4 regions of the Spirillospora sp. NPDC048824 genome follow, and region 4 is predicted to be linked to each of the others. Evidence: riboswitches for the same ligand, from Rfam matches in the RefSeq annotation. Region 4 holds a riboswitch; each other region holds the start of a gene.
The links. Region 4 has a riboswitch for cyclic di-AMP ahead of ACGFIS_RS20135 (D-alanyl-D-alanine carboxypeptidase family protein). Riboswitches for the same ligand answer to the same signal wherever they lie in the genome.

Region 1 (3,201 bases), on a different contig from region 4:
TGATCTCATCGGGCAAGCAGCGCACGAGCGCGACCGGCGAGGGGGCGCGGCGAACAGAGGCGCCTCCCGTCGCCTGGCGGCCGTCGCGTGCCTGACGCTGACGGTCTCCCTCGCGTCTCCCCCGGTCGTGGCGCACGCCGAGCCCGAGCCGACCAGGGCGCAGGTCCAGAAGAAGCTCGACAAGCTGGCCGAGGAGATGGACCAGAAGGTCGAGAAGTTCAACCAGCTCAACGAGAAGCTCAAGATCGCCAAGAAGAAGTACAAGGTCGCGAGCAAGTCGAGCAAGCGGGAGCAGGCCGCCTTCGAGGAGCAGCGCGCCAAGATCGCCCAGATGGCGGCCGCCGCGTACAAGAACGGTGACACGGCCAACGTCACCGGCTTCGTCGGCACCGGCGACCCGCAGGCGATCCTGGACCAGGCGGCCGTCTTCTCGCATCTGTCGCACGAGCGCAGCTCCCAGCTGACCCAGTTCCTCGCGACCGCCCAGCGGCTCCGCCGCGAGGAGGCGCAGGCCAAGGCCTCCTACGACGATGTGAAGGCCAAGAGCACGGAGCTGAAGGAGCAGAAGAAGAAGCTCGACAAGGAGGTCGCCAAGCAGAAGGCCCTGCTGCGGCGGCTCGGCGGCGGGACCTCGTCCGGCGGCTCGGGCAGCGTCGGCGGCACCTACAACGGCCCGGCCAGCGGCTCGGCCCGCGTGGCGCTCAACTTCGCCTACGCCCAGCTCGGCAAGCCGTACTCCTACGGCGCCACCGGCCCGAACTCCTACGACTGCTCCGGCCTGACGATGAAGGCGTGGGCCGCGGCGGGCGTGAACATCACCCGCACCACCAACACCCAGTACGCCGCCACCAAGCGGGTGTCCAAGAGCAACCTGCAGCCCGGCGACCTGGTGTTCTTCAGCGGCCTCGGGCACATGGGCATGTACGTGGGCGGCGGCAAGATGATCCACGCGCCGCGCACCGGCAAGAACGTCGAGGTCGTGAGCATCACCTCGGGCTACTACCTGAGCAACTACTACGGCGCCGGGCGCCCCTGACGCCCCGCACCGGAGCGCCCGCGATGGGCGTGACGGAGCCCTTTGTGACAGCGGACCAGGCTTGACCTGGTCCGTTGTTGATTTTGGGGGGGTTTGCCATCTGTTGGGGCTTTGGTACGTTGTCACCACTCACGGCGCCCTCCAGACGCCGTGGCCCCGAGGCGCCCACCAGGCGCAACGGCCCCCGCGCGGCACATCCAGCTGCCGCGTGACTGCGGCGCGAGCCACGTGCCGCTCCCCCCGGCGGCACGATCCACGCGTCGCCCCCCGGTACCCGACGGGTACCGCAGACGGTCTCCCAGCAGACCCGGCCGGCCCGGCCCACCGTGCGCACGCCCGCAGCGTGCATGGCGCTGAGAGCGCTGCCACGGCGGATCCCGCGGATCAGGCCCAGGACGGTCCCCGCAAACGGGCCGCCGTCCGCACACACAACATCAGGCGCCGCTCTTTCGCACGCGGGAGACAGGTCCCGCGCACGGGCCCCATCACGCCCCCAGGATCGCAGCGGCAGCGCCGAATCCGCCGACGAGCGGAACCGGGGACCCATATCCGCCGGAGTCCAGGGACCGTCCCTGGACGGGCATTCCGGCACCCGGGGTGAATCGGTGCGTCTCTCACCGCCGAACGGTGGGAGCCCGCCGTAGGGCCACTTCCACGCCCGAACCCGTCAGCTAACCCGGTAGGCGTCTGGAAGAAGAAGGAGAGAAACCCGCAGCGTTACCTGGGCGTGGCCGCCCGAGTGCGGCCACGCCCGGCTTTCCCTTCCTTCCGCACGGGCGCCCCCGCCCGGCGGAACCCCCATCCGAACCGGCGTGCCCGCCCCCGGGCCGCCACCGCCGAGTCCGCGGTTCACCGTGCCCAGACGCACGGGAGCGCGGAGCCGGGGACCCACTGTGTCCTTTCGGGGTGAATCGGCCTGCCCAGCGGGCCGTAGGGCGGCTTCCACGCCCGAACCCGTCAGCTAACCCGGTAGGCGGCATGGAAGTCAGGAGATCCCCCATGCCAGGCGCGCATCGCAAGAAGATTCCGGGCAAGCACCGCAAGCCCAGTACCTTGGCCATCACCTGGCGGACGGCCGGCGGCGTGATCGTCGGCGCCGCCGTTCTCGGCACCGCCGCGGCCACCGCGCAGGCGTCGGTCCTGCCGTTCGCCTCCGTTCCCACCCACGCCGCCGCGGCCGGCCCGGCCGCCGGCGGGGACGCGGGCAAGTCCACACCCGGTTCCAAGTCCTCGTCCAAGGACAGGTCCGGCTCCAAGGACGAGAACCGGAGTAAGTCCAAGGACGGTGGCAAGGAGGGCGAGCCCACCGGAAAGGGCCGACCGCAGTCCGGCGCCCCCAAGAAGCCGTCAGAGGATTCGCGGCCCACCGCCGGCGAGGCCATCGAGCTCGCCAGGGCGCAGGTCGGCATCGCGGAGGACGGCAGCGGCAAGACCAAGTTCAACACGTGGTACGTGGAATCCGCCCGCGCCAAGGAGACCGTCGCGCGCGACGGCGGCTCCGTCCAGGCGTACGACGACGCCGCCTGGTGCGACATGTTCGTCTCATGGATCGGCGAGCAGATCGGCCTCAGCGACCAGTTCGGCAGCGACGCCTGGACCATCGCCCACGCCGAGTGGTTCCGGGACCAGGGGCGCTGGGGCACCGAGCCCAAGCCCGGCGCGATCGTCTTCTACGCCTGGAACGGCGGCAAGGACATCGGCGACATCGTCCACGTCGGCATGGTGACCAAGAAGATCGACGACGGCACCATCGAGGCGGTCGAGGGCAACACCGACAACGCCGTCCGGGTCAGGGAACGCTCGACCGGCACCGTCGTCGGCTACGGCTACCCCGAGTACAGGTCCTGACGTCCCCTCCTCCCCCGCCGGCTGCATAGGATCACGCGCATGGAGGACGGTCCCGGGCAGGCCGGAAACGGCGGCCCCGTCACGCGCCGCAGGGCACTCGCCCTGGGCGCCGGCGGGGCCGCCGTGCTGCTGGGCGCCGGCGCGGGGCTCCTCGGCACACGTTCCGGCGACGACGGAGCGCCGGACGCCCAGGCGACGCCGCCCCCCAACGCCGCGCAGGCCGCCGGAGCGTTCAGCCCCGCGGACGCCGCCGCCGTCCTCGCCAACCGCGCGCGGGCGGTGAAGGACGGAAACCCGGCGGCCTTCCTCGCGACGGT
Region 2 (3,201 bases), on a different contig from region 4:
CCTGGACCGGTTCGCGCCCGTGCTCCGCCCGTGGACGCGCTGCACCGCCTGCAACGGTGAACTCGTCCCGGTCGACAAGCAGGAGATCGAAGGCGACCTTGAGCTGGGCACGCGCCGCAGCTACGACGTCTACGGCCGCTGCGCCGACTGCGGTCAGCTCTACTGGCGCGGCGCGCACGGCGGCCACCTGGAGGAGATCGTCCGTGACGCGACACGCCAGGTCGAGTCCATCCGGGAGACCGGACGGGCCGGAAGCGCCGTCTGACGCCGATGGGGACGACAGGGAAGAGGAGCCGGTGGCGAACGATCTCGTGGTGGTCGGGGCGGCGATCATTTCCGACGGGCGGTTGCTGAGCGCCCAGCGTGCCGAGCCGCCGCACATGGCGGGCGGCTGGGAGCTGCCCGGCGGGAAGGTCGACCCGGGCGAGACGGACGAGGACGCGCTGGTGCGCGAGTGCCACGAGGAGCTCGCCATCAAGATCCGGTTGAAAGACCGGATCGGCGGCGACTGGCGGCTCAGCGGGCAGGCCGTGCTCCGGGTGTGGACGGCGCAGATCACCGAGGGCGAACCGCAGGCCCTGGAACACCTGGCGCTCCGCTGGCTGTCCCCGGACGAGCTGTACGACGTCGCCTGGCTCCCCGGCGACCTCCCCGTAATCGACGCCCTCGCCCACCAGGGCCTCACCTGAGACGGCCCGCCGCAGAAGCAAGACGCCCGCCGTCCGAAGGGGCGGACGACCCCGGCCCCCACCCCGACCCCGCGACGACCCAAACCGTCGCGATCGCGTCCGAAGGCAGGCTTCGAGCGAAGCAAGAAACCTGATCGCGCAGCGAGCCGCAAGGCGAGCCGGAGCGATGCAGCGATCGCACGCAGTGCCCGCCGAAGGGAGGGCCCTCCAGGGCCCGACCGCCAAGGGCACTGCAAAAAAAGGACGAGGGCTTCCCGCCGCGCCGCGGGAAGCCCCCGACGTTCTCAGGAGATGCGATTCGCGCCGGCGTAGTCGGAGCGGTCGGACATCTTGGAGATCTTCACCACATCACCGGTCTGCGGGGCGTGCAGGTACTTGCCGTCGCTGAGGTAGATGCCCATGTGGTGGAGGCTGCCGCCGAAGTAGACCAGGTCGCCGGAGCGGAGCTGGTTCCGGGGGACCTTGGAACCGAGTCCGTACAGGGCGCCGGTGTAGTGCGGCAGCCCGCGCTTGCCGATCTGGGCGTACGCCCAGACGACGAGCCCTGAGCAGTCGAAGCTGTTCGGCCTGGCGGCGGCCCACACGTACGGCGAGCCGAGTTTGGTGAGCGCCTTGCGGGCCATGTCGGCCGGCGCACCCGATCCCTTCACGGTCGCGCGCAGGCCGCTGCGGGGGTCGCTGACCCGGGTGGTGGTCAGCTTGTCCAGCCGCTTCGTGACCTCGGCGACCTTCTGCCTGGCCGCTTCGCGGGCCTTCTCGGCGTCCGCGGCGGCCTTCTCGACCTGCGCCTTCTTCGCCTCGGCGGTGCGCTGCGCGGTCTCGGCCTGCTCGATCTGCTTCTGCAGCGCCTGGACGGTGGTGATCTGGCTCTGGGTCAGGTAGGCGCGTTCGGCCAGCCCTTCGGCCGAGCCGTCGGCACCGAAGATCACGTCGGGGGCGCCGGTCATGTAGTTCGCGGCCGCCATCCGTCCGAGCCGCTCGCGGGCGGGGGTGGCCTGGGCGCGCAACGCCGCGGCCTCCTTGGCGGCGGCCTGCTCGGCCTTCTTGGCCTTGCCCAGGTCGACGCGGGTCTTGTTGTACTTCTCGGTGAGGATCTCGGCCTCTTCGTTCAGCGCGTCGAGGCTTTTGCGCAGCCCCTCCTCCGTCGTCGGAGTGGGGGTCGGGGAGGTCGCGGCGGCGAGCTGGAACGGCGACGTGGCGTGGGCGGCGACGGGCGCGGTGGCGCCGAGGCCGATCAGGAGCATCGTGGCCGTGGCGGCGGGCGTGACGCGCCGCCACCGTCGGGGGGCCGGTGCCAAGCCGGTGTTCTCCTCTCCTCGCGCGCCTACCGGGTTAGCTGACGGGTTCGGGCCAGGAGTCGCCCTACGACGTGTGTCGATTCACCCCAGGGACCTGGGTCCCCGGCTCTCCCGTTCGCGGGAGATTCGGCGCTCCGGTCGCAGCCCCGGGGAGAGGGGGCCTCGGACGACCGGATCTCGGAAAGATTACAAAGAACGAGCAAAGTTGGCGAATCGGGGTCCCTGTGACCGGTGGGGAGGCCTTCGCCGAACGGGTTGCGGGCACGGGCAAGTAGAATGGCCGATGCCGTGTTCTGCGGCGGATCCCGAACTCTCACCCCAAGGCGAGCCCCGCATGCCCATCACCACGCGCGATGACCTCCGGAACGTCGCGATCGTCGCCCACGTCGACCACGGAAAGACGACGCTGGTCGACGCCATGCTCTGGCAGTCCGGGGCCTTCCGGGAGAACCAGACCGTCGACGACCGCGTGATGGACTCCGACGATCTGGAGCGCGAGAAGGGGATCACCATTCTCGCCAAGAACACCGCCGTGCGGCACAACGGGCTGACGATCAACATCATCGACACCCCGGGGCACGCGGACTTCGGCGGTGAGGTGGAGCGCGGGCTGTCCATGGTGGACGGCGTCGTCCTGCTGGTGGACGCCAGCGAGGGCCCGCTCCCGCAGACGCGGTTCGTGCTGCGCAAGGCGCTCGCCGCGCGGCTGCCGGTGATCCTGGTCGTGAACAAGACCGACCGTCCCGACGCCCGCATCGACGAGGTCGTGGACGAGACGTACGAGCTGTTCATGGACCTCGACGCCGACGAGGAGCAGATCGACTTCCCGATCGTGTACGCGTCGGGCCGCGCCGGGCGGGCGTCGCTGGACAAGCCCGCCGACGGCGCCATGCCCGGCAGCGACGACCTGGAGCCGCTGTTCAAGGTCATCACCGAGACGATCCCGGCGCCGTCCTTCGACCCGGACGTCCCGCTGCGGGCGCACGTCACCAACCTGGACGCCTCCAGTTACCTCGGCCGCATCGCGCTGTGCCGGGTGCACGCCGGGACGATCAAGAAGGGCCAGCAGGTCGCCTGGTGCCGGCACGACGGCAGCATCGAGCGGGTGAAGATCACCGAGCTGCTGATGACCGACGCGCTCACCCGCAAGCCCGCGCAGGAGGCGGGGCCCGGCGACATCATCGCGATCGCCGGCATCCCCGACATCATGATCG
Region 3 (3,201 bases), on a different contig from region 4:
CAACCTGCACAAGAAGGGATGGCTGCGCAGGAAGCGGGTCGGGCGCGCCTACGAGTACGAGGCGGTCGCCTCGCGGGAGGGTTACACGGCCAAGCTGATGCGCGAGGCACTGTCGACCAGTAGCAACCAGGCCGCCGCGCTCGTGCACTTCCTGTCGGATCTCTCGCCGGAGGAGAGTGAGGCCCTGCAAGCGGCCCTCAAGGTCGTGCCACCGCGGGACACCAAATGAGCGCGGTCGCCCAGTTTGATCAGCCGCCCGCCTACAGCCCGTCAGGCTGTGACTGAGGGGCACCGTGTCGGAGGTGTTCCGGGTGACGCCCCCGTCACCCCAGGGGGTGGATGACGGGGGCGTGGACCATCTTCCCGTTGCCGATGTACAGGCCCATGTGGTGCAGGTCGCTGTAGAAGAAGACCAGGTCACCGGGCTTGAGTTGGCTTTGGGAGACGCGGGTGCCGGCGGTGTACTGGCTGCCGGTGTAGTGGGGCAGGCTGATGCCGACCTGGGCGTAGGCGTACATCGTCAATCCCGAGCAGTCGAACCCCTTGATGTTGGCGCCCTGTGCGGTGCCGTAGGTCGGGCCGGATGCGCTGCCCCCACCCCAGGAGTACGGGACGCCGCGCTGGCTCAAAGCCGCTCTGACCGCGCCCATGGCCTTGGCGGAGGCGCCTCCGGGGTCCACATTGGGAGCGGGTCCCGCGTTGGTGCGAGCGCCCGAGCCGGTACCCAGCTTGGCCTCGACCTTCGTCAGCTTGGCCTGGAGTTCCGTGCGCTTCTTCTTCGCCTCGGCGGTGAGTTCGTGGACCTGTTTCGCATGCGTTTCGGCCGATTTGCGGGCACGTTCCGCCGTCTGCATCGTCTGCAGCAGCTGAGTGACGCGAGCGCTTTCCTGGCTGGCGAAGTAGTTGAGTGTGGCCGACCGGTCAAGGACGGCCTGCGGGTCCCCGGACGAGGCGAAGGCGACCGCCGGGTCCCGCGGGCCGTTCTTGTAGCTGTCCGCGGCGAGCTTGACGATCCTGGCCCGCGTCTCCTCCAGCGCCTTCTTCTGGCGTGCGGCGTTCCCGTCGGCCACCTTGGCGGCGCGTTGGGCCTGCCGCAGTCGCACCCGCAGCCCGTTGTACTGCTCGCTGAGCTTCTCCGCCTCATCGGCGAGCTTCTTCTGCTGCGCGGTCAGCTCCCTGCGGGACGGGTCGGGCTCCGACCAGGCGGGTGCGGGGGCCACGAGCGTCGCGGAAAGAGCGATCGACGCCGTCCATGCCGTCCTGGTGATGATCCGGCGGCGGGCCGTTCTGTCTCCGGCAGCTCGTCGCTGCATGCGGTGTCCTCTCCTGTGCCGCCTACCGGGTGAGCTGCCGGGTTCGGGCCGGAGTCGCCCTACCGCTCGCGCAGAGCGGATTCACCCCAGTGGAGAATGGTTCCCCGGCTCCCTCGGACGGCGTGGTCCGCTGGATTCGGCGTGGCCATCGCTGTCCCCGGCGGGGACGCCTCGCCATGGCTCCTACGGAGCGTAGGAGATAGCGGCCTCATTCGCCACTCAAGTGGCCGATTGCGACAAACCGCCTCAACGGTCTCAGCAGATGTAGGACAGCTCCATGATGGTCGCGGCGGCGACCATCAGGGGAGTGGCGACGGCGGCGGCCACGAAGGCGGAGGCCGCCATCCGGACCGCCCGGCGCGGCTTCGTCGCCTCGGCGGACTCGAGCCGCCGGACCCGCTCCGCCAGCGCACCGGTCGAAGACCCGGCGGCGCCGAGGGCGCCCGCCACGCCCGGCGTCGCCGCGAGCCGGTGCAGGGCGTCGACGAGCGTTCGCCTTCCACATGCGCGGGCCGCCGCATCGTCGGCGGCCATCTCCAGCAGCAGCGGGAAGTTCTTCTTCGCCCGGCGGACCGTGGGCAGCCGGGGCAGCAGGGCGTGGGCCAGGTCGAGCATGAGCAGCAGTGCGTGATGCCGCTGACGCAGGTGGGCTCGCTCATGGACCAGAACCGCGCCGAACTCGTCGGGAGTGAGAGCGTCCTGTGTGCCGGTGCTGACGACGATCGCGCGATGCCTGGCCGGCAGCGAGTACGCGACCGGGACGGGATGGTCGAGCACGAGGACGTCCCCATGCTGACCGTGCTCCTTCGCGACGAGCCGCAGCATCTCCCGGTGCCGGCGGCGGTGACGTACCGCACGGACGAGCCGGGGCAGGCTGCGGGCGAGCCGCGAACAGCAGGCCGTGAGCACCACCAGGCTGGCGGCCGCCGCGATGATGATCGCCGAATCCCCGTGATGGGGCAGGCAGTCGCGCAGCCACTCCAGGAAGCCGTGGCCGGGCGCCGGGGGCGACAGCAACGCCGCCGCGATGATCCCGATGCCGGCGATGAATGTGCCGGTGAGGGCCGCGGCCCAGCAGGCGATGGCGATCCCCGGGTGCGCGGCGGGACGCCGAAGCCGATCGAGGGCGGGCCCCGCCAGACAGCCCAGCAGGACCGCCGTGCAGATCAGGCCGACCACCAGGTAGATCACGCCGTCACGCCTCTTGGCCGTCGGACGTCCGCCGGCGCAGCGCGTCCAGCAGGTGGCGGACGTCTTCCGGAGGGACGCTTTCGGCGAATCTCGCGAGGATGCCCCCGTGGTCGGGAGACTCGGTGAGAGCGTCGAGCATCAACTCGACCGCATACTCTTCCCGCGCACGGGTGGGGGCGTAGCGGAAGGCCGGCCCGTCCTGCGTGCGCTGCAGCAGCCCCTTCTGCGCCAGCCGCTCGGCGACCGTCTGGACGGTGTTGTAGGCCAGCGCCTTGTCGGCGTCCTCGTTCAGCTTCGCCAGAAGCTCACGAACGCGTAGCGGGCTGGGGGCCTCCCAGAGCACGTCCATGATGGAACGCTCGAGCGATCCGCTCAATCCGGCCACACGGCACCTCCGTCCTGCCCACATTCTGCCGGAGAGTCGGCCGTGGGCGGGAACGGGGACATCTTGAGCCTTCGGCGCCCCGGCTGGGGACGGCTTCCAACCGACGCCGGCGGCCCCCCGACGGCGCGCATCGGCGGTGATCGTTAACGGCATGTGATGCGTGGCTCGGCGGCATAGGTCGTATGGAACTTCTGGCGGCGCACGACCTTTCCGTCCTGCTTGAAGATCCGCCAGACGTCGATCTGGAATCCCTCCGCCCCGGGCATCGGAATGCACTTCGGCCCCGAGTCGGTCTTGTTCTCGAAGCCCTTG
Region 4 (3,201 bases):
ACGACCACCTGGCCGGCGGCCGCCAGTTCGCCGGTCGGGAGCCTGTCGAAGTCGACCTGATGCGTCCACAGCACCTCGCCCGTCCTGGAGCGGACTGCGCTGATCTCCCTGCCCTCGTTCAGGGTCAGGTACGTCACGCCGCCGTCGCCCGCGGCGGAGAAGCCGCCGTCGCGTTTCCACAGCACCTCGCCCGTGCGCGCATCCAGCGCGTGGACGATCCCGGTGCTGTCGTCCCCGTCCTTCTCGATCCCGTCCGCCAGCAGCACCCCGTCGGCGGCGGCCAGGGCCAGGGAGTCATCGCTGACGCGGCGCGTCCACCGGGAGCGTCCCTCGGGTGGCGGCCCCTGCGGCGCGCGGGAGCCCCGCCCCTCCGGCGGCCGCGAGCCGCCGCCCTGCCGGTCCCGGGTCCGGCGCCAGAGGAACGTCCCGAGGCCGCCCGCCGTCATGACGCCCGCGCCCACCCCGGCCAGGACCGTCCGCCGGGTGACGCCCTGCGGCGGGGGCGCCGTGCCCTGGACGGAATCGTCCGGGTCCTCCGTCGGCGCCTGACCGACCGCGGGGTCCGCGTCCGGCGGGTCGCCCGGCGGGGGGCGCGTCAGCGTCTCGGCCTCGGCGGTCCGGCGGTCGATCTCCTCCGCGATCGCCGGCGGCAGCCACCGGGCGCCCAGCAGGGACGGCCCCTCCGCATCCGGTGGTCCCAGCCGTTCCAGCACCCCGGCGGCGGACGGGCGCAGCCCGGGGTCGGCGTGCAGGCATGCCCCGATCAGGCCGCGCAGCCAGGGTTCGGTGATCGCGTCCAGGTCCGCCCGCGTGGTCAGCGCCCGCAGGTCGCGCGACCGCGCCGGCCCGGACCCGAACGGCTCCGCCCCGGTCGCCGCGTACGCCAGCGTCGCGCCCAGCGAGAACACGTCGGCCGCCGGCCCGGTCTTCTCCCCGCGGACCTGCTCGGGCGCCATGAACCCGGGGGTGCCGATGGGCGTGCCCACGCGCGTGACGGCCGTCGCGTCCTCCGGCCGGGCGATCCCGAAGTCGATCACGCGGGGGCCGCCCGCGGTCAGCATCACGTTGCCCGGCTTGAGGTCGCGGTGCACCACGCCCGCGCGGTGGATGTCCGCGAGCGCCTCGGCCAGCCCGGCCGCCAGCGGGCGGACGGCGTCCGGCGGCAGCGGGCCGAAGCCGCCGACGGCCTCCCGCAGCGACAGCCCCGGCAGGTAGGCGGTGACCAGCCAGGGCGGCGCCGCGTCCGGGTCGGCGTCCAGCACCGGCGCGGTGAACACCCCCGACACCTGGCGGGCGGCCTCCACCTCGCGGCGGAACCGGGCCGCGTACCGGGGCTCCCCCGCCTTCGACCGCCGGACGATCTTGACCGCGATCGGCCGGCCGGCCCCCGACCGCGCCAGGTAGACGACCCCCATCCCGCCCTCGCCGAGCCTGCCGAGGAGCCGGTAGGGACCCACCCGGTGCGGATCACCACGCCGAAGCGGCTCCACCGCCGTCCCCCTCCCGCCGCCGGACTCACTGGACCATGGTCGGGGGTCATCCACCGGGACCGGTCCCGGCGTGACGGAAGTGTAATCACGGCGTGAGATCCGGTGATCACGGTCGGTCGGACGGAGACGCGGTCTTCACCGGCTCTGACCTGGAATGCCGTCGGTTTGTGGCATGTTTGCATTCTCTTGAGCTTTTGATACCTTCTGTCCGAATTCGGCGCCCGCCAGGCGCCGTGGCCATCGACCAGTGAGCCGCCACATCCTCAGCCCACGGCCCAGGGTGGGGGCGGCCGCGCCGAGTCCGCTATCTGCGGAGCCGGGGAACCAGCGCGAGTGACGTCCAGGCCGACCTGCCTGTGCCGCCTCGCAGGGGTGAATCGACGCCTTCCCTCCATGTTCGAGGAGCGTCGTAGGGCGACTTCCACGTCCGAATCCGTCAGCTAACCCGGTAGGCGGTATGGAAGGAGCAGATGCCGTGACAGGTCGGCACGTCAGGAACGCCAAGTACCCCGCGCCGCTGATGGGCGCCGTCCTCGCCGGTGCCCTGGCCGGCACCCTCGCGCTGATGCCGCTGGACGGAGGTTCGGGCGACTCCGGCGTCCCCGCCTCTGCGAAGGTCTCGGCGAAGGACCCGGCGGACCGTGCCGAACGAACGGGTTCCCAGCGAGCCGAGGAAGCGCCGAGCGAACCGCCGGACGACTGCAAGCCGTCAGAGGCCACCGAGCACGGCTACCCCAACGGCCGGATTCCGGTCGGCGAACTCTGCCCGCTGCCCCAGCGGGACGAGCACCTGCGGGCCGACGCCGCGGTGGCGTTCTACAAGCTCAACGCCGCCTACCAGGAGCACTTCGGCGACGAGATGTGCGTGCGGAGCTCCTACCGCGGCTACGAGAAGCAGGAGGAGCTGTACCGGACCATGCCGGCGGGCTACGCCGCGCGCCCGGGCAACAGCAAGCACGGGATCGGCATCTCCGTCGACTTGTGCGACGGCGTTCAGGACGGCGGTTCACCCCAGTTCAAGTGGCTGGAGGACAACTCTGAGAAGTACGGCTGGATCCACCCGGCCTGGGCCTACAGCAACCCGTACGAACCGTGGCACTGGGAGTTCGACGTCGGCCAGGACGACTGACCGTGCCGCCCTGAGAGGCTCGTGCCCATGGCACCGGGGCCGGCGGCCAGGTCGGCGAACGGCAGCGGGCAGCCCCGTTCCCCGGCGCACGTGACAAGGTCGTCGCACCCGGCGTCCAGGGCTCGGCGCAGCGTGTCGGCGATGGTGCGCAGATCGGTGATCTTGGCTTCGACCTCGGCGAGCTTGGCGCTCGCCCGCGCCTGCAACCCGGCGTCGGCGCGGCGGTGCCGGTGGGTCCCGGCGTCCAGCAGTTCGGCGACCTCCTCCAGGGTGAACCCGAGCCGCTGCGCGGTCTTGATCACCCGCAGCAGCGTCACCGCCTCCGCCGGATACAGCCGGTGCCCGCCCGGCGTCCGCTCGGGCTCGGCGAGCAGGCCCCGCCGCTCGTAGTACCGCAGCGTCTGCAGGTTCACGCCGGCCGCCTCGGCGACCTGCCCGCTGCGCAACCCTCCGGACGCGCCGGGCCCGCCGGTGACGGCGGGCCCGGTCATCGCCGGCTCCCCGGGCCCGCCAGCTCGGCCGCCCGGACGGCCAGCGCGTCCAGCACCTCGGCGTGCCGGCCCGCGACGCTCACATCCAGCG

Region 1: another riboswitch for cyclic di-AMP. It lies ahead of ACGFIS_RS08510 (CHAP domain-containing protein); the one in region 4 lies ahead of ACGFIS_RS20135 (D-alanyl-D-alanine carboxypeptidase family protein).
Region 2: another riboswitch for cyclic di-AMP. It lies ahead of ACGFIS_RS04840 (NlpC/P60 family protein); the one in region 4 lies ahead of ACGFIS_RS20135 (D-alanyl-D-alanine carboxypeptidase family protein).
Region 3: another riboswitch for cyclic di-AMP. It lies ahead of ACGFIS_RS34175 (NlpC/P60 family protein); the one in region 4 lies ahead of ACGFIS_RS20135 (D-alanyl-D-alanine carboxypeptidase family protein).

Annotation. Positions count from the first base shown of each region.
Region 1 is NZ_JBICUS010000003.1:451,394-454,594, forward strand. Features, by position in the region: gene ACGFIS_RS08505 (NlpC/P60 family protein) at 1-1,036, shown strand, start outside; cyclic di-AMP (ydaO/yuaA leader) riboswitch at 1,538-1,737, shown strand; cyclic di-AMP (ydaO/yuaA leader) riboswitch at 1,861-2,027, shown strand; gene ACGFIS_RS08510 (CHAP domain-containing protein) at 2,036-2,884, shown strand; gene ACGFIS_RS08515 (hypothetical protein) at 2,924-3,201, shown strand, end outside.
Region 2 is NZ_JBICUS010000002.1:291,344-294,544, reverse strand. Features, by position in the region: gene ACGFIS_RS04850 (Mut7-C RNAse domain-containing protein) at 1-265, shown strand, start outside; gene ACGFIS_RS04845 ((deoxy)nucleoside triphosphate pyrophosphohydrolase) at 297-689, shown strand; gene ACGFIS_RS04840 (NlpC/P60 family protein) at 974-1,987, opposite strand; cyclic di-AMP (ydaO/yuaA leader) riboswitch at 1,995-2,129, opposite strand; gene typA (translational GTPase TypA) at 2,322-3,201, shown strand, end outside.
Region 3 is NZ_JBICUS010000026.1:63,911-67,111, reverse strand. Features, by position in the region: gene ACGFIS_RS34180 (BlaI/MecI/CopY family transcriptional regulator) at 1-229, shown strand, start outside; gene ACGFIS_RS34175 (NlpC/P60 family protein) at 324-1,313, opposite strand; cyclic di-AMP (ydaO/yuaA leader) riboswitch at 1,317-1,465, opposite strand; gene ACGFIS_RS34170 (M56 family metallopeptidase) at 1,569-2,504, opposite strand; gene ACGFIS_RS34165 (BlaI/MecI/CopY family transcriptional regulator) at 2,509-2,913, opposite strand; gene ACGFIS_RS34160 (VanW family protein) at 3,033-3,201, opposite strand, start outside.
Region 4 is NZ_JBICUS010000009.1:210,880-214,080, reverse strand. Features, by position in the region: gene ACGFIS_RS20140 (PQQ-binding-like beta-propeller repeat protein) at 1-1,490, opposite strand, end outside; cyclic di-AMP (ydaO/yuaA leader) riboswitch at 1,774-1,959, shown strand; gene ACGFIS_RS20135 (D-alanyl-D-alanine carboxypeptidase family protein) at 1,966-2,619, shown strand; gene ACGFIS_RS20130 (MerR family transcriptional regulator) at 2,562-3,110, opposite strand; gene ACGFIS_RS20125 (hypothetical protein) at 3,107-3,201, opposite strand, start outside.